DNA from 3 places in the Paenibacillus sp. FSL R5-0928 genome. Region 1 is predicted to be linked to each of the others. Evidence: predicted binding sites of a transcription regulator. Region 1 holds the regulator's gene; each other region holds the start of a gene.
The links. The regulator LexA, encoded in region 1, represses DNA repair genes until DNA is damaged. The targets are predictions, from matches to a motif close to CGAACATATGTTCG.
Positions count from the first base shown of each region.

Region 1 (7,328 bases):
TACAGTACTACTCCCAACCAATTAGCCAGCATGCCATTTCCTTTGGCCTGATCAATAGAACCAACTACCCAAAACATAGTGCCAAGTATCACTAACACTACCGGAAATGCAATGTTGCGACCTTTAAAGACTTCGGCATTCTGGGTAGGAGATTTAGAGGCATAAATCGTATCCTTGCCTTGTTTCTTTCTTTGCTTGTTGATTTGCTGTGTGTTGCGTTGAACCATTCTTTCCCAAGAACGGGCCATGTGCGTTCCCCCTAGTCATCCTGAAATATCTATGAAAAGGAACAGCGAGCTAATGTTTAAGCCCCTTGTTACCTTGTTCATGCTCATCGTTATCTACTACTTCAATAGTATTTAATTGTGCTCGGAAGTTATTGCGGATATTCCCCAGGTAAATTTCACGAAGCTTGGCGCGTTCCGCCACTTCCTCTTGATTAAGGCCTACGCTCTTCTGTTTGCGTGCCAATTCGTTAATTCGCGCGACCAACTCATCAATATTCAATACTTTCCCTCCCCCTATAAATTAATTCTAACTCTGCCATGAGAAAAAGAGCTTGTCAAGGTCTACTCCCTGCAAGCTCTACTGGTCATTCTATTATGTTCTCAGAAAATTAATAAATAGGTAAAGTAAGTATGTCTCCAGCGTTAATTTGACTACTCTTAATCCCACTTGAACGTTTAATTCCTTCTATATAAACAACTGTCTTCATATCAGCCGGTTTATTCTTAAGGGCAATACTCCATAGTGTATCTCCACGTTCAACCACAATCCGCTTCTCTTCCTTCATTATAGTCGTCGATCCTGCAAATACATTTCCCACTACTGTTAGGCCAGAAAATACTAGCACGATAATCAATATTAACTTAATAAAGAAGTCCTGACGGAACAACGAAATCATCCCTCCTAGCAAACGTTCCGTTATCTCTTTCACCTTAGCGGAATTACGGGCAACGTCATTATGTCCTAAAGATTCAACCACTGGGGCCTTATCGTAGATGCTGCGATATGTACTGTATTTTAGCATAATTATCATCCTCCAAACACTTGTTCTTACTTTCGAATTCATAATAACACGAACATGTGTTTTGTTCAATACTATTTCAGAACAATTCTTCTCTTTTTTTCGAGAGACTCAAGTGGTACATTTTATTATCATTTGTCTACCATTTTTTAACTCTAGCAGATTAATATTTATAATAGTTAGAACTTATGTTTGTGCGAACGGTAGTTCTATGTTATAATTTTCCCAAACATTACTATATGGGGTTGATTCCAATGTCAAAGATTTCAAGTCGCCAGCTGGCGATCCTGGAATTTATACGAAGCGAAGTCCGCAGCAAGGGTTATCCACCTTCCGTCCGGGAAATTGGAGAAGCTGTTGGCCTTGCTTCCAGCTCCACAGTTCACGGTCATTTGGACCGGCTTGAGAAGAAGGGACTTATTCGTCGAGATCCAACGAAGCCACGTGCAATAGAATTACTAGGCCAAGAGGATTCAGAGAATGTTCACCAATTCGCCCAGACCATCTCACGGATTCCTGTCGTAGGTAAAGTTACCGCCGGGGTACCTATCACTGCTACAGAGAATATCGAGGACTACTTCCCACTTCCTACTCACTATGTAGGTGACAACAAAGTATTTATGCTGTCAGTTATGGGTGATAGTATGGTGGATGCTGGCATTATGAATGGTGATTATGTAATTGTTCGCCAACAACAAACAGCGGACAATGGAGATATCGTTGTAGCCATGACTGAAGAAGATGAAGCAACCGTTAAGACCTTTTACAAGGAACGTGATCATATACGGCTTCAGCCGGAGAATCCAGCTTATGAGCCTCTTCGCCTTAATCGCGTAACTATTCTCGGAAGAGTCATCGGATTGTTTCGAGATATCCACTAAGTATGCACTCCTACCATAAAAGGCTGTTCCGCAAATGCGGAACAGCCTTTTTTCTGTGTATTTTGCTTTCTCAACCGCTAACGAACATTTGTTCTCGTTCGCTAAAATGGGCATTTTCTATGAATAACCGTTTAGGCGTTCTGCTCATATCCTAATTAGAAAGGAGTGTTGTGCATAATGCCAAATTACCGAATTATTGTAGATCTGACCCAAAGAATGTTATATCTTCTGGACAATGATATTGTGATTAGAGGTTTCCCTGTCGGCATTGGTAAGATGTTAACCCAATCCCCAGTGGGAGAATTCACGATTATTAACAAACAACCCAATCCAGGCGGTCCCTTTGGTGCCTTTTGGATGGGACTGTCTAAACCACACTACGGGATTCATGGAACGAATGATCCTTCCTCCATTGGGAAAAAGGTATCCCACGGCTGTATCCGGATGTACAACGAGGATGTGTTAACACTCGCAGCTATCGTCCCTATAGGAACACGAGTAACGATAAGGAATTGAATTCGCTGAGGACGTCACAGCCCCCAAATCACCATATACAGAATGGGGGTCATTACATAAGTAAGTATTTTTTCATTAGCATACTAGGAGTTTGGTGATTATATGTCGAATATTGTTAACAGGATTGCAAATTGAAAAGGATGTGTTTAGTTTTGAATAACTCAAAAATTAGAACCCTCGTCGATTTTAAAGTCGATGCACTGGGTAAGCTGTCCGGTTTACTTTTAAATGATGAACAAGCTAGTGGAAAAAAAGTGAATTTGCTCACCTCTTTTGGCAGCATTCAGGGAATCGTCTCTCCAGCCGTCTCCAACAAAGAGGATGTATTTGATTTAAAATCTTTGATGGATGATGTAATAGTAGACGAATACATATCTTATTTGGGAGCAGAACACCCTGATAAAAATTTCAGCTATAACTTTGTTGTCCTCAATGACGTTACTGTAAGACCTTATGCTAGTTATGGGACTCCGATCGAATACAAACAGCTGATTGTTTATACCGATCATATCACTGCCTTCAATTTTCTATAGGTTACATACTTACCTTAAAAAGCACCCTTGCAGCAACCCCCAATTTTGCGCCATTTGCAGAATCGGCAGGTTTCTCCGGGTGCTTTTTTTGGGCTAATTCCGAAGCCGATCCTATAATTCCACGAATTTCCCTTTTAAAAGATACTAGTGGGGATCATTCAGGCATATCTTTCAATAAGCAACAATTTGAGTCTAATGAGATAACTGGGAGGTGATTATATGCTGATTATCTTAGTGTACTTATTTGCTATTTTAGGAGTTGTTTTAATTCTAAGTGCCCCATTATAAAATTGAAAACGCTATCCACTTCATCTGATATTTCTATGCTAGTTAATGCGGCTGCATCCTTTAACATCATTTTCACCAAAACATTCATTCCCCCCAATCAATCTCACTTGATCGCACTTAACGAACCTAATAAAAAATTAGCAATAGGCACCAGAAATCCGAAGAGCAACAAAAAAGCAGTAGCAAAGCTATACTCTTTCGATAATGTAATGGGATCCGAGATTGTGGTTAACGCACTTACCCTTTCAAAAGTCTCCAAAAGACAACAAAACAGCAAAACAACTGCAACTAGTGCAGATATTAACGTCCTTAAGGAACCTGATGAAGAAGCTAATGTGATAGAAGAACTCACGCTTAAAATATATATGAACAGCAAAGAAACGCCTGTGTATTGTATTTCCTTCTTGCCGGGTTTATTGCCTATTCGACAATCCGACAACCAGTACAAGGAAGCTTACTCCCAAGTACAACAATTACATGCACTCTTCAGATCAATCGTATCTGAATAATTAAGTTGTTATCGCCACACCTCTCATTTGTTTTCAACATTGAAAGAACTAAAATTGCACACTGAACCCATCAAACTGGTGAATACCCGTACCATGTGCCACTACCTTTTGCTCACGTAACTCGCGAACTGCCTTTTTGACCTCTTGCAAAATAGATGGATCTAAACCCAGCGTATTATGAGAGCCGTATACTTGGGTAACCCCTGGAATTTCTGTAATCTTCTCTAAGGATGCCACTAAATCAGCCGGACTAGTCGAAGGGTAAAAAGCATAGATTGGCGTAACGTCATACAATAAATCACCTGTAAACAGATATCCGTTGGCATGATCAAATAGGCTGATATGACCTGGCGAATGACCTGGTGTGTGGTAAATTTCTATTTCGCGCCCACCTATGTCGAGCACATCCCCCTCTTGTAAAAGAGCCGTTGGTTTCCCTTGAAAAGGTATGTAGGTGTTAGGATCAAAGGTTTCAGGAACAGGAAGGGTGATGTCTCGACTCATATCCTTTCGAATCTGGGCAAGGGACAAGCCTTTTATTCCGTTAATCAGCCAATCCTCATCCTCTTTATGAACATAGATTGTCTCGAATTGTCCGTGACTGCCAATATGATCTGCATGCACATGTGTAGTTATGACAGCGATAGGTAAATCCGTTAACTGATCCGTTATTCTTTTTATATTATCAATACCTAATCCCGTATCAATTAACGCGGCTTGTTTTTGCCCCAAGAGTAAAAAAGAATGCACCTTTTCCCAATGTCCATATTCACTGATTGCATAGGTGGTCGGATCAATTTCCGTTACTGTAAACCAACGATCTTTAATCAATTACGCTCCCCCATTCCATTTTTCCCTTACATGCTCTTCTCCCTTATAATAATCCGCCTGTTCATCCGCTTGATAGATTTCTTGATAGGGTAAAATGTTGATTTTGCCTGAGTCTGGATATTCGCAAACATCTATTCCCTGATTCGTTCGGAGATCCAGATACCTGCATGGTGCATCCGTATGATTATAAAGCTGATGCGCCCCTTCCGGTCCCATTTCAAAAAATATTACATCCCCTTCCGTAACCTCCGTAAAACCCTCGGGTGTTCTTAACATCGCTTTTCCCGCTAAAATCACAAATATTTCTTCAGCATTTCTATGAAAATGATAAGGATAAGAATATTTATCAGGATCTAAAGATCTGATATCAAAAACTAAATGCTTGGAGCCCACCATTTCAGCTAATCTTTCACTCGTATGCCAAGCAAACTCTGGGATCGGGGACTGTTTTTGAGTAAATGAGACCGTATTTTCATTAAAAATCTTCACCATCTGCAACACTCCTCCTTCTTATATTTTGCGTTCATTACAACAAATAAAGAATCCCAGCTATAGCTAATGAAATAAGACCACCTAAAGCGGACCCATTCGCTACTTTGTTTTTAATTTTACGGTCTTGCTTAGATTCCGAATAAAAGTTACCTCTTTGTTGTGTACCTGTCGTGAAGGCTCCAACACATATACCTGAAATTATAAAAAAGCCCAATCCTATATAAATAAAAATTTGCATGAACTTACTCCTTCCCAGGAAAGAATTAGTTATCTATATATAAGATATTTTAACATTAAATCCCTCTCCTACGTGCCAAGACTTTCGGACCCAGATGACGCTATTTGCTATTTTTCAGCCTTTGGAGCATGGTTTCGGACTCCAGTGACGTTATTCCTAAGAATGAGGCTCATATTGAGTGTTTTTAATGCCAATAGCGACTATGGGGTCCTTTAGTATCCAAAATGTGGGATAAAGCTTCATATAAGGTCTGCTGGGTCCTATACCGGGCTCATACGCGAAATTTGCAACCTCAGCAAATGGAAATTGGCGTTCAAATGAAGTAAGGTACCAAAAAGAAGAAGAAGTGTGCCAACAACCATTTTTTGATTATGGTTATGGCACACTTCTTCTACTCCATACAACCCCTTCGGTTCTGTTTACACTTAATTCCTTTCAAGTTCAAGTGTTGCCAGTGAAACCATCACCCAAGGTGCAAAGTTATTCGACGAATCACCCTTAGGATTGTGTATCCGAAAAAGAAAAGCTTCCCCCGCCTGATTTTTCCAGACCATATAATCTTCTATCCCCTTATCACTGGTAGCCTGCAGATATAATTCTGCAAAACCTAGAGGATGTTCAATTAGTTCCCCGCTATGGTCGTTTGCTTTACCAATTGCAGAAAGCTCGGTTTGTCCCTGTTTCTTCAAAGCTGTGAGATCGTAACCGGCAGGCAAGTGTTCAATTTCGGCATAATAGGTTGGATCCTCAGTTAATGATAAACGACCAGACTGTGAGTCTAGTGTGAAACCCTGAAAAACATACAGGGAATATCCATCACCTTGCCCAAGTGTACCTTCTTGCCCTGAGACCCCTCCTTCCTGTTCACCAAATGCTTTGGTCTTTGGTCGATCGGATGCTAGAGGATCAGTGGCCTCCGGACTGGCGGACTCCTGCGCCTCCATAGAAGGAGTAGCAGAAGGTTCGGGAGTGGTTGTAGCTTCGACAACTGGCGTAGGCGCTGCACTTGACGCTGTAGGCTCTGTCTCGTTTGTTGTTTTATTGTTACTACATGCACCGAGAATTGAGGCAGACAGAAGAATACTAGTAGCTGTAGTTAATAATATTTTTTTCATTACGCACCTCCTTATTACTATAATAGTTATTACCCACATGACTAACGTATCCTCTTATTCTTCAAATCTTTTCTTCATTTTTATTGCTACGGATTGAAAAATTTCATTCAATCGACTCACTCTTATTGACAGCTATGGAGTTGTGCTCGAAATTCAAATTGTTCCCGGACGATTCGGGCACCTACTATCTTAATTAATGCCACCAGATTCCATAAAGTGACCCATGAGATCTTAGTTCTTCTCGGTTTTATAAGGTTAATTGGACTGAGCAAGAGCAAGGTAGACGATAAATCAATTAAAGTGAAAAAAATTTACAATCACTTTTACTTTAACACTTTTAGAATATACAAAAATAATAATATAGCGACTCACAGCCAACCGCGGGGTGGTTCTGTAAATCGCCATCCTTAATGATCTGTAACTCAGATTTGTGTCAACACTCTTTGATAAATCCTTTTAAAGTCAGAGCGATGCGGGAATATAACCAATATCTGTCATGACTATGCAGACTCGTCTGAAGAGTTATTTTTTTGATTTATAACTTCTTACTAATAAACTTATACCTTTAAAAATCAAAACCACTAATATCCCGAAAATTATCAAAGTTAATATTAAGTTTGACCAAACTATATCCAAATTCACTCCTCCGTCTCTACATTTAATTCTTCTATATCAAATCATATCCCATTATTTATGATAAATGAACAGCTTCTTACACGTTAAAATTGTTAGTCAACAATATGCCAATTTTGATATTCACCTGTAAAACATCCTCGAATAACCTTAACCTCAGCTATTTGTGGGCATTTCGCGGGCATTTTTCGTAGACATATCATTGATGGTTACAAAACCACTATTTTGCCCAAACAAAAAAACCCTCAACGCCAAAGGCGTCAAG
Region 1 is NZ_CP150225.1:4,003,942-4,011,269, forward strand. Features, by position in the region: gene MKZ16_RS17960 (hypothetical protein) at 1-248, opposite strand, end outside; gene MKZ16_RS17965 (DUF896 domain-containing protein) at 298-507, opposite strand; gene MKZ16_RS17970 (LysM peptidoglycan-binding domain-containing protein) at 617-1,030, opposite strand; gene lexA (transcriptional repressor LexA) at 1,282-1,908, shown strand; gene MKZ16_RS17980 (L,D-transpeptidase) at 2,086-2,424, shown strand; gene MKZ16_RS17985 (hypothetical protein) at 2,577-2,957, shown strand; gene MKZ16_RS17990 (hypothetical protein) at 3,281-3,754, shown strand; gene MKZ16_RS17995 (MBL fold metallo-hydrolase) at 3,803-4,585, opposite strand; gene MKZ16_RS18000 (cupin domain-containing protein) at 4,586-5,077, opposite strand; gene MKZ16_RS18005 (DUF5316 domain-containing protein) at 5,112-5,315, opposite strand; gene MKZ16_RS18010 (hypothetical protein) at 5,741-6,430, opposite strand.

Region 2 (7,328 bases), 1.3 Mb from region 1:
TGTCACGGTGTTATCTATTTTACTATCAATTATCGGCACATGGGTTGGGACGAAACAAATAAGCCTGGATCCACTTAAAAATTTCCTTCACATCTGGCCAAGAAACTTTGGTATAGCATTTTGGATTGAACTGTTGGTTGCGCAGCCGATAGCAAGATTTGCAATGAAAACATTACACGCAAGACAGGATCGAAAATCGGAAAGTGTAAATGCGTAACTAGCTAGAATTTTGTAGACGAATAAGAAAAAAAGGAGCGTCCATGGTGGGCGTTCCTTTTTTATGTCGTAGTAGTCGGACTATAATGCTCAACAGGAGATGCTCGCGAATGACTGAACGCACAATGTAGAAGCATGCTCTAAATACTGCGTACTTTTGATTTGCCTTTGGGGCGAATTGCTTCCTAAAGAATTAATCCAGCAATAACTCTAGCCCCCGGTCACCGCGGTTGAGTTTACAAGTACCCACTAAGGAGAAGTAACCGATGAAAACGAAAATACTCTTTTACTATCTGTGATAATTGCATTTACATGCACCGCAGTCACACTGGAGCCAACCACAAGAATAATGAATAGGGTGTGTCTCAGTGCCTAAAGGAGCATGACATCTCCAGCATTTAGTGTGACGTATTCCATATTTCATAATTTGTTTTTCTTTGATATGCGTTTGGAAGTATTCTTTTTGTGATTTTTTTCGTTTTTCTTCCTCTTCTTTCCTAAGTTGTTCATTTTGTTGAATTATGAATTTTCTTTCAGCTTCATTCTTTTTAATAGCGAGCGCTTCTTGAACGTACCCTTGAATTAAGGAAATATCATTTTTCAAGCAACATACTATCTCTGTTACATTCTGTCGTTCATCGGAAATCATTCCATATAGGTTAACGCCATTGTTAAAGTCATCTTGCGATAAATTAAGCATATCAAGATTTCCTGACACTAATGAACGACTTATCATAACGTTTCCAATGGATAAAAATCCTGAACTCAATTTCATGCTCAATATGCTATCTTTATGCAGATAATTATTACCTTTAATTTCAATGATGGCGAATTGTCTGTTTACTGTTGGAGTATAAGTTAATTTATTATCGATTTTTATAGTATTTGATTCCGAAAGTTTCTGATATTCTCTATCTTCTATTATTGTAAGAAGACCCTGTAATACTCCTTTGAAAAATCCCATATTATGTACTCTCCTTTTATTTAAATCAGGTTTATTTTACCATGTGAAATAGTTTAATAGTGAGGAAATTTGAATTGTATTTGACTGAGGATTAGTAACATAAGGACTCTGGAGTATGAAAGATTTGTTATGGACAGAAAAAAAGAAAGAGTTATCCAGTATCCGATAAAATAGCTGTTGGGGCACTTTTTCTTGCTGCAAACTTACTTATACTAAACACCAAACTTCGTTTGATTAGGGAGCATTTTTGGTATGAGGCTCCTATCGGACCCAGCTGACCCTTAAAGAGGTTTTTCTCCACATTTGCAATTCTAACGGACTCCATAGTCGCTATTGGCATAAAAAGTACCGCATTTGAGTCTCTTTCTAGGCATTAGCGACCATGGGGTCCGAAACCATGCTCCAAAGGCTGAAAATCAGCAAATAGCGGCATCTGGGTCCGATAGCTCGAGGTGGAGGATGTTAGTTCGTTAGTTCGTTAGCTCGTTAGTGCCATGCTCCTCGCAGATGTAGTTGCAGAAATTACAATGAGAAGTAGCCTATAAAGGAACAGTCAGTAGTTTCACCTCTGCAACCAGCATATCTAGTATGCGAGCTCATAAACCATACAGTAAAGCACAAAACGGCACTGCTCCAAACCATGAAATGGTTTGGAAGCAGCGCCGTTTTTGTTAGCAGTCAGCTAAATTCCTCCAATGGAGAGCAAGGTGACCGAAACGATGTACCCAATTGCTTCCGACCGCTGGCCCAATCGCAATCTCAATCTCAATCGCGATCTCAACCGCAGTCCCAACCGCAGTTGCAGCCCCGATCGCAATCGCGATCCCAACCGCAGTCCCAACCGCAGGCCCTGGGTATCCACCAACATCCCTAAAGTTTCATGCTGTCCCACAGCTGCTGGAATGCCCCGGATTTGACCTCGAAGAATACCGGTGCCTGACCGTAGCGTACAAGTCCTTGACCGAACAGCGTCAGCTCTACTCGGGCGTTGTCTTCCAGCTGCAGATAGATGATCTTGCGGTCTTCGCTGTCGTAGATGCCTTGCTCGATCAGCGGCTCTGCTGCCAGCGGTTTAGCCGCTTGGAGTGCTGTCAGGAAGCCATCAAGCGCCTCGCCATTGGCGATTGGCGCCTGCTGCTGGAGGCCGTTGTTCCAGCTGTTGAAGCTTTCCCACTGAGCTGAAGTAACTCGGCCTTCAAGATTCAGCTTGCCGAATAGGTCGGCGCCGCTGTTTATGGTGATGCCGTTCGTGTGCTCATACAGTTCAGCGAATACCTCGCCGTTGATTTCCGAATAGGACATAATCAGGAAGCTGGAGTCATAGCCCTTCACGGAATAGAGATCCGTTTCGCCGATGTTCGAGGCTAACTCAATATATTCGTCGTTACCGCTCCATTCGTTGATGCCGCCTGTAGTGCGTCCTAACTTGTCACCGCGCAGAGCGGCAGCATCGGCAGCGTCGATGCGAGTCGCTGACTGTGTGTAAATATTATTTTTATACACGACCAAGGCGATCATATCTGCCTTCACGCCAGATTCCTTATCTGGCAGTTTCAGCTTGGGAATGACAATGCTGCCCGATGTAGCTGTGCCCGAATTGCCAGCATTGCTTGCACCCGGAGTTACCTGGGCAACCTGCCCCGGGGAGCCCTGACTGTTCAACTGCTGCCATATACTAGGCCCAGCCAGACCGATTCCTGCGGCGAGCACGACACTTGCCGCGATATAAACCGTCTTGCGCGGACGTTTCCGCTCCTGCCGCTGCTCCATTTTGTCGAACAATTCTTTTTTCATTTCTTCACCTGGTTTCATCGAATCCACCGCTTTCTTATATGTTGTTCGAAACTGATCTTCCTTCACTGTGGTTCCACTCCTTCCAGCTCCAGTTTTAACAGTTGCCGTCCCCGCTGAAGTCTCATCTTCACAGCAGACTGGCTAATCTGCAGAATCTTGCTGATCTCCTGGATGGGATAGTCCTCGTAATAATAAAGATGGATTACGGTTTTATACTTCATGGGCATCGCCATAACTAACTGCAGCAGAGCCCAATCCTCGGGGCTGTCTGCCGCAATTGGCTCAGCGCTCTCCAGCTTAACCTCGCGCTTGCGCCAGCCTCTGCCCAGTAGTGTTTTACAATGGTTGGTGATTACCCGGATCAGCCATGCCTTCTGATGTTCGGCATCTTTGAACTTTGGCGCTTTTTCTATTAGCTTGATGAAGGTATCCTGAGTGGCTTCTTCGGCATCTTGCCGGCTGCCTAGATGGACCAAAGCGATCCGGAACAGCATATCTGCGTAGATTTCGTAACTCTTCATCACATGATTTCCCGGCCGGGTCATGGATCGCTGCATGATACTGTGCCCCCCTTTACCTATAACACCATTTAGGACGGCATTAGGTCACATTTTGTTCCTGAGAAAATTTCTTTGTGTTTGAGAGTAGATGATGCCTATTCATAAATTATCGCCAGAGGGTTATGGACTCAGAAGTCGTTATTTGCATATAAATAGACTTTTGAGCAAGTTCGCGGACCCCAGTGACGCTATTCCTTAAAAAGTGGGCCTTGTAAGGTGTTTCTCATGCCAATAAAGGCGATGGGGTCCGTTACACTTCGAAATGGAGGGTTATGCTACGCATAAGATCAACTTGTCCGATAGCTGCTAAGCACCACGCCAATATTGTCTACGCAAACGATGGTTACTTATTTAGAACAGGGGAGATCAAAAAAAACGCATTTGCCCAAGCACCAAGTGCTGACTGCTGGACAAACGCGTCTTTTTAATAGAGTGACTCCTTCACGGGAGATCCTCTTCGATATGTTTATATGGATAGCTAGGATCATTACCTTTAACGGGAGCCCTGCTGTATTGATAAATCCTTCCATTTTCTTTTCGATAAAAGTATCTTGCGTAGGGTTCGTCTGCGAAAATCACCGTGGTACTTACGAGGGGAGCTTTGGCGATCTGGGTGTATACTTTATAAAAATCTTCCTTCTTATAATTTCTCGTCTCTATTAGATAATGAATGACTTCTCTGTTCATATGATTTCGGAAGGAGTGGAGGGCTAAGGATGTTATTCCACAGATTAAAAGGATTAGAACGATGAAGATTAGTTTTGTATTTTTCTTCATTAATTCCCTCCATATAGATAATTTGTATATAGTATAAGATAATATACAGAGACTATTATGTCATTCATAGATATCTTGTAAATGTACAAATAAGAAAGGAGGTAAGAATATGACGCAGGAAGAAGAGAAAATACTGGAGCTGGAGCAGCGAATTAAGGTGCTGGAAAACCAGGCAAGTCCGAGGCTGCCGGGGATGAAAATCTTATGGTTTTTAATTTGGGGTTGTGTAATACAAAAAGGCAGCAAATACCGATAGTAATCCAGGCGTAGGCGAACGAAGAATTGCCGGGACATACTATATTTGCTGCCTTTTAACTTATGAAGAATAATGATTCTCTTTTAGTCTTCTTTGGGTTCTTGCAATAAAATGGAGAAGGTCCCCGTTTCGTGATCCACCTCAATCGTCTCAATGCCCACAAAATCCGGGATTTCGGGGTGTACTGCATCTACATTATAATCCGGATGAGTCAGTAATAATTCAATTACTTTAATGGCTTCCATGTCGTTCCCCCTCACGAGAAATTCCACCATAAATGAATATGCAGAGAACTATTGCAACTAAGCTTATTATCTCCGTGATCCGTTGCGAATATGTGTCAGTCGTTCTTCGTTTCTTCCCATCACGGCCAATAATTGCCCTTGGAACACACGTCTTTGGATCTGATCAATCCGCTGTAAGGCCAGCTCGGCAGGTACTTGGAATTCTGCTGCAAGATAGGAGATGGCATCTTCCCGTTGCTCAGGCAATGTCATGCGGGAGATCATGGAGTAAGGCATCGCCGCATACAAGATAAAACGCTCTGATTCGTCCTCCTGTGCCCGCGTGAAATGCTCTGGCATCAAGGTCTGATTATCGCTGCCATGGCGAAGTAGATGACACAGTTCATGAAGAAACTCTAGCCGTTGAAGATTGGCTGGAAGGCGGTTGTCGATAAACAGGCTGTACATTCCTGCAGACGCTTCAATGCTCTTGCTTCTCACATCCAAATAATGAACCCAGATATTAAGCCGCTCTGCAATATACGATATTGAAATTTGGGAAGGCTGATGAAGATTTAATCGCTTGTATAGATCCTCCGTCCATTTCTCAAGCACAGTCATTTGATAATATGATTTCATGTTCTCCAACTTATTCACCTCGTTTAAAATCACTAATAAATCACTAATGGGATCGTATGTTCGCATAAATGCGCAAAAGAAAAGCCCGAAGGGCTATGTAGAGTAAAAAAAGTCTAAGGATACATAGGAACGTTCGTTCTCATGTACCCTTAGCATAAAGCAATTATACACTAATATCAAGTGTTTTTCCCAAATTCGGAGCAACGCTTTTGCCCAGCATTTCCACCATAGTTTGGCTCTGGGTTTCAGCCTGATTCTTGGCAATATTCATGACCTGTATCCCAACATTTTGAGCTAAGGATGCTTGGCTCATTGCCATTGATAATGCAGCTATATCCATATTGCACCTCCTTTGTGTATATCCTGTTTATCGACTGTCCGCCTTCAATTCATTAGGTGATTGGCATTTGTTTGCCAATTCGCCCAAACGGCTTATCTCCTTTTTACATATCTTGTGCTGTAGTCATTAATCATTAGGAGGAATTGAAAATGGGTATGGAACATGGTTGTGGTTGTAACGTAGGTCCGGTAGTAAGTCCAGCATCAGTAGGTCCGGTGTGTAGTCCTTGGACTTCTACAGGAGCAATCCTGGTACTTTTCATCTTGCTGGTTATCATCACTAAAGCTTGCTTATTCTAAGTTAGCTGATGTGAAGTGTAGCCCCGTCTGGCGAATGCCAGGTGGGGCTATTCTGTTGCCTGGGGATGGTCAGACAGATCGTTATTTAAACATAAATTCCACCCGGGTTCCGTCTGCATAATCCTCCAGCTGATTGCCAACCCAGCTTCCTGCCCCGCGGTTATCGCTTGGCGTTATGTATTCAATGTCGGCACCAATGCCGCCTTCCTCACACATAGCCATTGGCCATTCATCCCGGTCATATCCCTTTTTAGTAGGGATCCCTTTTAAGGACTCTTTGCGGTTCTCTTCAGCCTGCTCTCGGTTAATCGTACATGTGGCGGATTCACCTTTCGCAATGGCATCCTGAATATGCTTGGCGGTCTCAGGATAGCGGTCTGATGGGAAGGTTAGCTGAACAACACTCGAATTGGATGGAGACGAGGGGTCTGTAGGCTCTCCGTTTTGTTCAAACCAGTAACTAGCCAAAGCAAGTAATGCAACAATGATGAGACTGGAGATCCATTTTTTCACTTTCAATTCTGCTCCTCCTTTTTTGGCACTTAAAATAGTATATCTTATATCATAATTCAGTGCGATTTAATATAATTAGGGAAAATAAAGGAGGACGGAACTGGATATGGAGTACATAATTACCATTGAGGATCAGACGCTTATTGCGGCTGCCGAAGATATAATTACCAGACGTTATGAATGGGGGCGTCATCATGTGGGTGCAGCGCTTCGTACTAAAACAGGAGAGATTTTTACAGCGGTACATGTGGAAGCCAGTATGGGGAGAATTACAGTCTGTGCAGAAGCGATGGTGATTGGCAAAGCGATATCCGAAGGTTATAAGGAATTTGATACGATTGTTGCGGTAAGGCATTCTGATCCAGACAGCGAGGAAAAAGAGATTAAAGTAGTCTCTCCCTGCGGCATGTGCCGAGAGTTAATTGCGGATTACGGAATAGACTGCAAGATAATTGTATCGGAGGATGACCGATTAGCTAAATATGAAATCACTGAGCTATTGCCTTTAAGGTACACGAGATAAGAAAAAAAGTAATGAGGAGCCGCTGAGCTCCTTTTTTTGTTGAGCCGTGAAATTATTCAGCAGTTCCTTATATCGTCCCAACTTATTTTACAACTTCATGTCCATTCGCTGAGTTCATGTCACTATTGTCCCCATACTATAACTTAAAAAGATTTAAAAGGATGGTGAGAATAGATGGAGCAGCGGATTATTCGTCAGATGGTTGATTCAGCATCAAGGTTCG
Region 2 is NZ_CP150225.1:5,341,001-5,348,328, reverse strand. Features, by position in the region: gene MKZ16_RS24215 (hypothetical protein) at 1-217, shown strand, start outside; gene MKZ16_RS24210 (hypothetical protein) at 506-1,180, opposite strand; gene MKZ16_RS24205 (hypothetical protein) at 2,051-3,040, opposite strand; gene MKZ16_RS24200 (sigma-70 family RNA polymerase sigma factor) at 3,037-3,531, opposite strand; gene MKZ16_RS24195 (hypothetical protein) at 3,976-4,311, opposite strand; gene MKZ16_RS24190 (hypothetical protein) at 4,421-4,567, shown strand; gene MKZ16_RS24185 (hypothetical protein) at 4,651-4,812, opposite strand; gene MKZ16_RS24180 (ImmA/IrrE family metallo-endopeptidase) at 4,879-5,430, opposite strand; gene MKZ16_RS24175 (YjfB family protein) at 5,594-5,770, opposite strand; gene MKZ16_RS24170 (hypothetical protein) at 5,920-6,069, shown strand; gene MKZ16_RS24165 (NucA/NucB deoxyribonuclease domain-containing protein) at 6,151-6,582, opposite strand; gene MKZ16_RS24160 (cytidine deaminase) at 6,689-7,105, shown strand; gene MKZ16_RS24155 (glycosyl hydrolase) at 7,280-7,328, shown strand, end outside.
Region 2: MKZ16_RS24180 (ImmA/IrrE family metallo-endopeptidase) is a predicted target of LexA. The motif match lies at 5,480-5,493, and genes of this name have one in related genera.

Region 3 (7,328 bases), 1.5 Mb from region 1:
ACCAATCCATGCTGCACTTGCTTGTAGCAGCCCGATCATGGGCAAGAATAGTAGTGCACCGCCTACATTAAGCGCAACATGGGACCAAGCGACGAAGACGCCGGATGGCGTGCCGCCGATGGAAGCGATGACCGCTGTGACACAGGTGCCTACGTTGGCGCCCAGCACAATGGCTATACCTAGCTCAGGCGGCATGGCACCCGAGGCGGCAATGCTCATAGCCATAGCTATGACAGCAGCGCTGCTATGGAGCAGGGCTGTTAGGCACGCTCCAGCGGCGAGCCCCCATAGGGCACTTGTAGCGGCATGGTTTAGGAACCAGAGGAATAAGCCACTTTCCTGAAGTGTTCCGCCGATAGACTGCATGACAGCGATCCCCCATAGGACGAGGGCGAAGCCTGATACAGCCAGACTGATAAATTGCAGTGGCGGGGATATTTTGTGGCAGAGCTCTGCCACTCGCGATGTAGGCGGCAGTTCGCCTGCAATAACTGCCGCTGCCCACAGACTGAGCGAGGCTGCCAGCAAGGGCGTGGCCATGGTATTGATCTGAAGTCCGATCAATTCTGTAGTTAATGTGGTGCCGATGTTGCTGCCCAAGATAATGCCAAGTGTGCGGGCATAGGTGAGCAGGCCGGCATTGACCATGCCGATAGTCAACACCGTTACAGCAGTACTGCTCTGGAGTAAGGCGGACAACAGGCTGCTGGCAATCATTCCTTTAATAGGTGTTGAGGTAGCTCTATTTAGACTTGTAGTTAATAGAGGGCCTGCTAGCTTGGACAACGCCGTTTCCATCAGCTTCATGCCGGCTAGAAAGATAACAAGACCATATATGATAGGGAACAGCAAATCACTGAACATAGGGCATACTCCTTTGGACGAGGGTTGTACACCAATATATGAATGTATTGCATGGGACATGTATAAAAACATTTTTAGAAAAACAGGGAGTTGAAGTCATTGCCATCGGTTATTTTAGAACGCAATCGCAAAAAAAGACTGGAACAGGGCCATCCATGGGTCTATGCAGGTGAAGTCGCATCGGTAGAAGGAAATCCGGAAGCGGGGGGATTAGTAGATGTCCTTAATCATCAGGGCCGATTTTTGGCCGTGGGATATTACAATCCAGCGTCACAGATTCGGGTAAGAATTGTATCACAGGGACCCCTTGCGATCATGGATACAGCCTTTTTTGCAGAACGTTTTGCGAATTGTCTGCAACACAGAAATCGGTTCCTTCCGGGTGCGGATGCTTATCGCTTGGTTTATGGTGAAGCGGACTTTTTGCCGGGGCTTATTGTAGATCGATTCGGAGATATTTTGGTTGTGCAGCTGCTTACGCTCGGAATGGACAAGCGGCGTGCAGAAATCGTCGAAGCATTGGTGCAGGTTATGGCACCGCGCGGAATCTATGAGCGCAGTGATGTTAGTGTGCGCGAGCTTGAAGGTATGGAGCAGACAACGGGTTTGCTGTATGGGGGGTGTCCACGGCATGTAACTGTGAGTGAGAATGGCCTGAAGCTGGTCGTTGATATTGAAGAAGGCCAGAAGACTGGCTACTTCTTTGACCAACGTGAGAATAGAGCTTCTATTGCTCCGCTCATGAAAGGCTGGGGGGGACGAAGCGGCATTACGCTGCAGGAAATCGAAACTGAGGAGGGTTCGCTACAGACCTTGCCAGTTAATAAGAGCGGTAAACATGTAACGTTCCCTTATTGGGACGGTGCGACAGTGCTGGAATGCTTCTCACATACGGGCAGCTTCACGCTGCATGCCTGCAAGTATGGCGCGAAAAAAGTAACCTGCCTCGATGTTTCAGCGCATGCCATTGAGAGTGCCAAAGTGAATGTGGAGCTGAACGGCTTTAGCGATCGTGTTGAATTCGTAGTGGATGATGCTTTTGCATATTTACGGAATCAGGTTAAAGGACTAGAGGAACGTTCTGAACGGGCGACAGTTGCAAGTGGAACAGAGACGGCAGCAACTGCTGCAAATCCTAAATCCGGAGGCAAAACAGCCAAAACCGACACATCCAAGCCGATGACGGCAGGTGGAGGAAGAACTTGGGATGTAGTCATCCTGGACCCTCCGGCGTTTGCCAAAACCAAAAGTGCAGTAGCTGGCGCTTGCCGTGGTTACAAGGATATCAATCTGCACGGGATGAAGCTGGTGAACGAAGGCGGCTATTTGGTTACCGCAAGCTGTTCTTACCATATGCAGCCAGATCTGTTCCTCGAAACGATTGCCGATGCAGCTAAAGATGCTGGCAAGGTGTTGAGACTTGTGGAATGGCGGGCCGCAGGCAAAGACCACCCACAAATACTTGGCGTTAATGAAGGACACTATCTGAAGTTTGCGATTTTTGAAGTGCGGAGTAAAAAATAAGCCTGAAGGTCAAAAAGGTTTACATTGCCAAGTAACAAATAGGATAAAAGGGCTGGACGTAGGGTGGCCGTGAGTCGACTGTAAGGCAAGTAGTTGCCAACGGACTCAGATGACTCTATTTAGCGTAAACAGCCTATTATTGAATTCTTACGGACCCCAAAGGCGCTATTGCTCTTAAAACACCCGTAATGCAACACATTTTCGAAGAATAGCGTCAATGGGGTCCGAAAAGTTGCCAAAACAGCACTGAATCCACGAATAACGGCTCCTGGGTCTGTAAGTAATTAATGAAACAAGCCTAGCCGAAAATGTGCAATTTGAACGCAGAATACCGAATGCCGAATGCCGAATGCCGAACGCTGGACGCTGGACGCTGGACGCTGGACGCTGGACGCTGAATGCCGAACGCTGGATGCTGAACGCTGAACACCGAACAGTCTAACATTGACCCTATGCTCCGACATTGGCAGCTCTAATCTAACGTTGCACATCTGGCATTAAAAACAAACTAAACACTCTAAAAAGCAAGCCGCCAAAATCCGGAGGTTTGCTTTTTTTTATTTGTACTCGTAGCTGTTATCCTTTGTAAAACATTAGAAAATACTAGCAAACACATGTTCCGATTAGTGTGGTTATGATATACTGAAGGGACGAGGAATCACTGAACTTTTTTAATTGGAGTGTAATCAATAGGTGGATATTTCACCTTGTAATTTATATATTTTCTCCGTTACGGAAGGAGTCTATCATTTATGTCGGTAACCTTTTTACTAGGCCGCTCGGGCAGTGGCAAGACAACAAAAATATGGGAATCTATCTCTTCTTCCTTAGAGAAGGAACCGCTTGGTGCGCCGATTATTATTCTTGTGCCAGAGCAAGGTTCTTTTGGAGCAGAACGGGGGCTTTTGACCGTAGGGAATGTGAAGGGAAGCCTTCGGGCGCAGACACTGAGTTTTTCGCGGCTTGCCTATCGTGTGAAGCAGGAAACTGGTGGCAGTGCAAGTCTGCCAATCAGTGATGAAGGTAAGAAAATGTTAATTTACAAAATCATCAGTCGTCGCAAAGAGGAACTGAAATTGTTCGGTGCCTCAGCAGACAGACCGGGTTTTGTGGAACGTCTGAACCAACTGCACACGGAGATGAAGCGTTGCTGTTTGGGTTCCACTGATTTAGAAGAGCAGTTGTCCGCTATGCGAGGAGCTATTGCAAGAAGTCCTATTCTTGAGGGTAAGCTGGATGATTTGCAGCTGGTATTCAGCGATTTAGAGAAGGAAATGTCACGTCTCTATATCGATGAAGAGGATCGTTTAGCAGAACTGGCTGAGCATATTCCTGATTCCTCCTACATTCGCGGGGCGGAGATTTGGGTAGATGGATTCCATGGATTTACTCCGCAGGAATTCGTAGTGCTTCGAGAATTGATGCAGCAAGCTTCGAAGCTGACCGTTTCGCTTACAATTGATCGTCCTTACCCATATGGAGATCAGTTGAATGAGCTTGAATTGTTTCACCCCACTGCGGTTACTTACATTAAACTGCGTGGAATAGCTGAAGAGCTGGGCATTGATGTGTGGGACGAGCTGCTGGAGCCAACGGTTCTTCCGCGTTTTGAAGAAAGTCCAGTACTTGCTCACCTTGAACGGGGATATGATCGCCGGAAGGCCTGGATAGGTGCGGATGAACTGGCAAGAGAGGCTATATCCATAGGCGCCGCAGTTTCGCACAGAGCAGAGGTTGAGGGAGCACTGCGCGAAATGACTAGACTGGCGCGTGATGAAGGTGCAAAATATGGCGAAATGGCTGTATTGATGCGCAATATTGGCGATTACGAGCAGCTGATCCAACCGTTGTTCCAAGATTACGGAGTGCCATTTTTTCTGGACCAGAAGGTAAATGAGCTGCATCATCCGCTAGTGGAATTTATACGTTCCGCGCTGGATGTAGTGCGTCGTCGCTGGCGTTACGAGGATGTATTCCGTTGCGTAAAGACGGAGCTTTTGCTTCCGCTAGACGGTAGTATTACACGTGAGGATATGGATGCTTTAGAAAACTATGTGCTGGCTTGTGGGATTCAAGGGTATCGCTGGACGGATGGCCGCTCATGGAAAGGTATTCCTAGCTTGTCGCTGGAAGGCGGCAGACAGATGGATGATGAACTGCTTGCTACTATGGAACGATGCCGTGCTAGTATAACAGGACCATTATTTGCTTTTGAGAAACGAATCCAGAAAAGCCGTAGCGGCCTTGAACTATGTACGGCAATGTACAAGCTGCTTGAAGAGACGGATGTTGCACGAAAGCTGGAGAAACTCAGTGTTAAGTCTATGGAGAAGGGCCAACCCGAGAAGGCTAGGGAACATAGCCAGTTGTGGGGTGCGGTACTTGATCTGCTAGATCAGATAGTAGAAATGATGGGCAATGAAAGACTTGAGTTTGAAGTGTTCACCGGAGTTCTAGAGACAGGACTTGCTGAGCTTAAAATGGGACTAGTTCCGCCCGCACTGGATCAAGTATTGGTCGGCAATATGGATCGGACTCGCCCAACGGGGGTTAAATACGCTTTTTTGCTTGGATTTAATGAAGGTGTTGTGCCTGCGCAGTTTAAGGAAGATGGAATTCTCTCGGAAGGTGAACGCTCCGTACTAGAGAATGCTGGAATGGAGCTTGCTCCCGGCGCTTCTCGTAAACTGCTGGACGAGCGGTTTCTGATCTATAATGCGCTAACGACAGGAAGCCGAAAGCTCTGGATTAGCTACGCTACAGCAGATGATGAGGGCAAAGCTCTCCTTCCCTCTGAGGTTATCCGGCATTTGCATAGAATGTTCCCAAGGGTTCAAGAGCATAGCTTGTCAGCACTTCCCCCTGCGGGACTACCGGCAGAAGTCGGAAATTCTATTCATCTCGGTTTCATTGGTCAACCAGAACAGAGTCTTCGCGCATTGATTATGCAGCTGCGGCAGTGGCGCCAGGGGACAGAAATTCCGGAGCTATGGTGGGATGTGTATAACTGGTTTACTAAGAACGAAGATCGTAAATTTCAACTGGAACGTTTGCTAAGCTCACTGTTCTATCGTAATGAGGGAACGAAGCTAAAGCGTGGCACAAGCCTCAGATTGTATGGTGGCTCAACACTGCGGGGCAGTGTGTCCCGGATGGAGAAATTTGTTGCGTGCTCATTTTCCCATTTTGCGTCCTACGGACTAAGACTGAAGGAGCGTCAGCTATATAAGCTGCAAGCACCTGATATTGGACAGCTGTTCCATGCTGCGTTAAGTGATATGGCGATAAGACTGAAACAAGAGGGACGGGGCTGGGGCAGCTTGTCTCCGGATGAATGTCGGCGTGAGGCCAGTGAGACAGTAGAGCGGCTATCTCCGATGTTGCAGGGTGAAATCCTAATGAGCTCCAAACGTTACGGGTACATCTCCCGTAAACTTAAGAATATTGTTGGACGTGCTTCTGTGATTCTGGGCGAGCATGCCCGCCGGGGCAGCTTTGAGCCAGTAGGGCTGGAGCTGGACTTTGGACCGGATAAGGAGTTGCCGCCTTTAAGGATTACGCTGCCAAATGGCTGCGTGATGGAGGTTGTTGGCCGGATTGACCGTGTAGATATGGCCCGTGGAGAGAACGGAATTCTTCTGCGGGTAATTGATTATAAATCGAGCCAAAAGGATCTCAAGCTGCATGAGGTGTATTATGGATTATCGCTGCAAATGCTGACTTATTTGGATGTGCTGCTAACATATTCGGAGCAATGGCTGGGGCAGCCGGCACTTCCAGCCGGCACACTTTATTTCCATGTGCATGATCCGTTGTTGACCTCATCCAATGGGATGAACAAGGAACAGGCTGAGCAAGAGCTGTTGAAACGCTTCAAGATGAAAGGACTGCTTACAGCAGATCGTGAGGTTGTCTCCCTGATGGATACCACTTTAGACAAAGGGTATTCTTCTATCGTGCCTGTAGCAGTAAAAGCTGACGGCAGCTTTTATAGCAGTGCTTCAGTAGCTACACCAGAGCAGTGGGGTCATCTATTATCCTCCGTTAGAGGGACAATCTCGGATATCGGGACACGGATTACAGAAGGTGATGTGGCGATTGAGCCGTACCGAATTGGGCAGGAGACCGCCTGCACATTCTGTTCCTTTAGACCTGTCTGCCAGTTCGATGAAGCTGTGGAAGGCAACAGCTATAACAATCTGGGTAAGCCAGGGAAGGACGTTATATGGGATCTGCTGTCCCGCAAAGGAGGAACTACACCTTGAGTATGAAGGTTGAAATAGAAGCGAAACCGGAAGGAAGTATATGGAGTGATGACCAGTGGCGCGCCATTGCGGAGAGCGGTGATGACATCCTCGTTGCTGCGGCAGCAGGTTCCGGTAAGACGGCGGTGCTGGTAGAACGGATTATTCGAAAAATCAGTAAGGAAGAGAACGGCCTCAGTGTAGACAGGCTATTAGTAGCTACGTTTACCAAAGCTGCGGCTGCCGAAATGCGGCAGCGGATCAGGGAAGCCCTTGATCGGGAGCTGGAGGAGAATGGGGAGAACGACCATTTGCGCCGTCAGCTATCCCTGCTGGGCAAAGCTTCGATTACAACGTTGCACTCCTTCTGTCTGGAAGTGATCCGGCGTTATTATCAAATGATTCCGATTGATCCGGGTTTTCGCATATTAAATGAGCATGAAGCGGAGATGATGCGGCAGGAGCTGCTCGAAGAGTTGCTGGAGGAAAAGTACGGTGAAGCAGGTGCGGATGGCGAGGATAGTATATTTGTGCAGCTCGCTGATTGGTTCAGTGGTGAACGCAGTGATGATGCAGTGCATGCGCTCATACAGCGATTGCATGATTATGCCCGCAGCCATCCTTGGCCTGCGCAATGGCTCCGTGATACTGCAGCTGATTTCTCATTGCCAGACACCGAAAGTCTGGGTGGAACGC
Region 3 is NZ_CP150225.1:5,463,417-5,470,744, reverse strand. Features, by position in the region: gene MKZ16_RS24730 (Na/Pi symporter) at 1-864, opposite strand, end outside; gene MKZ16_RS24725 (class I SAM-dependent rRNA methyltransferase) at 964-2,388, shown strand; gene addB (helicase-exonuclease AddAB subunit AddB) at 3,141-6,653, shown strand; gene addA (helicase-exonuclease AddAB subunit AddA) at 6,656-7,328, shown strand, end outside.
Region 3: addB (helicase-exonuclease AddAB subunit AddB) is a predicted target of LexA. The motif match lies at 2,996-3,009, and genes of this name have one in related genera.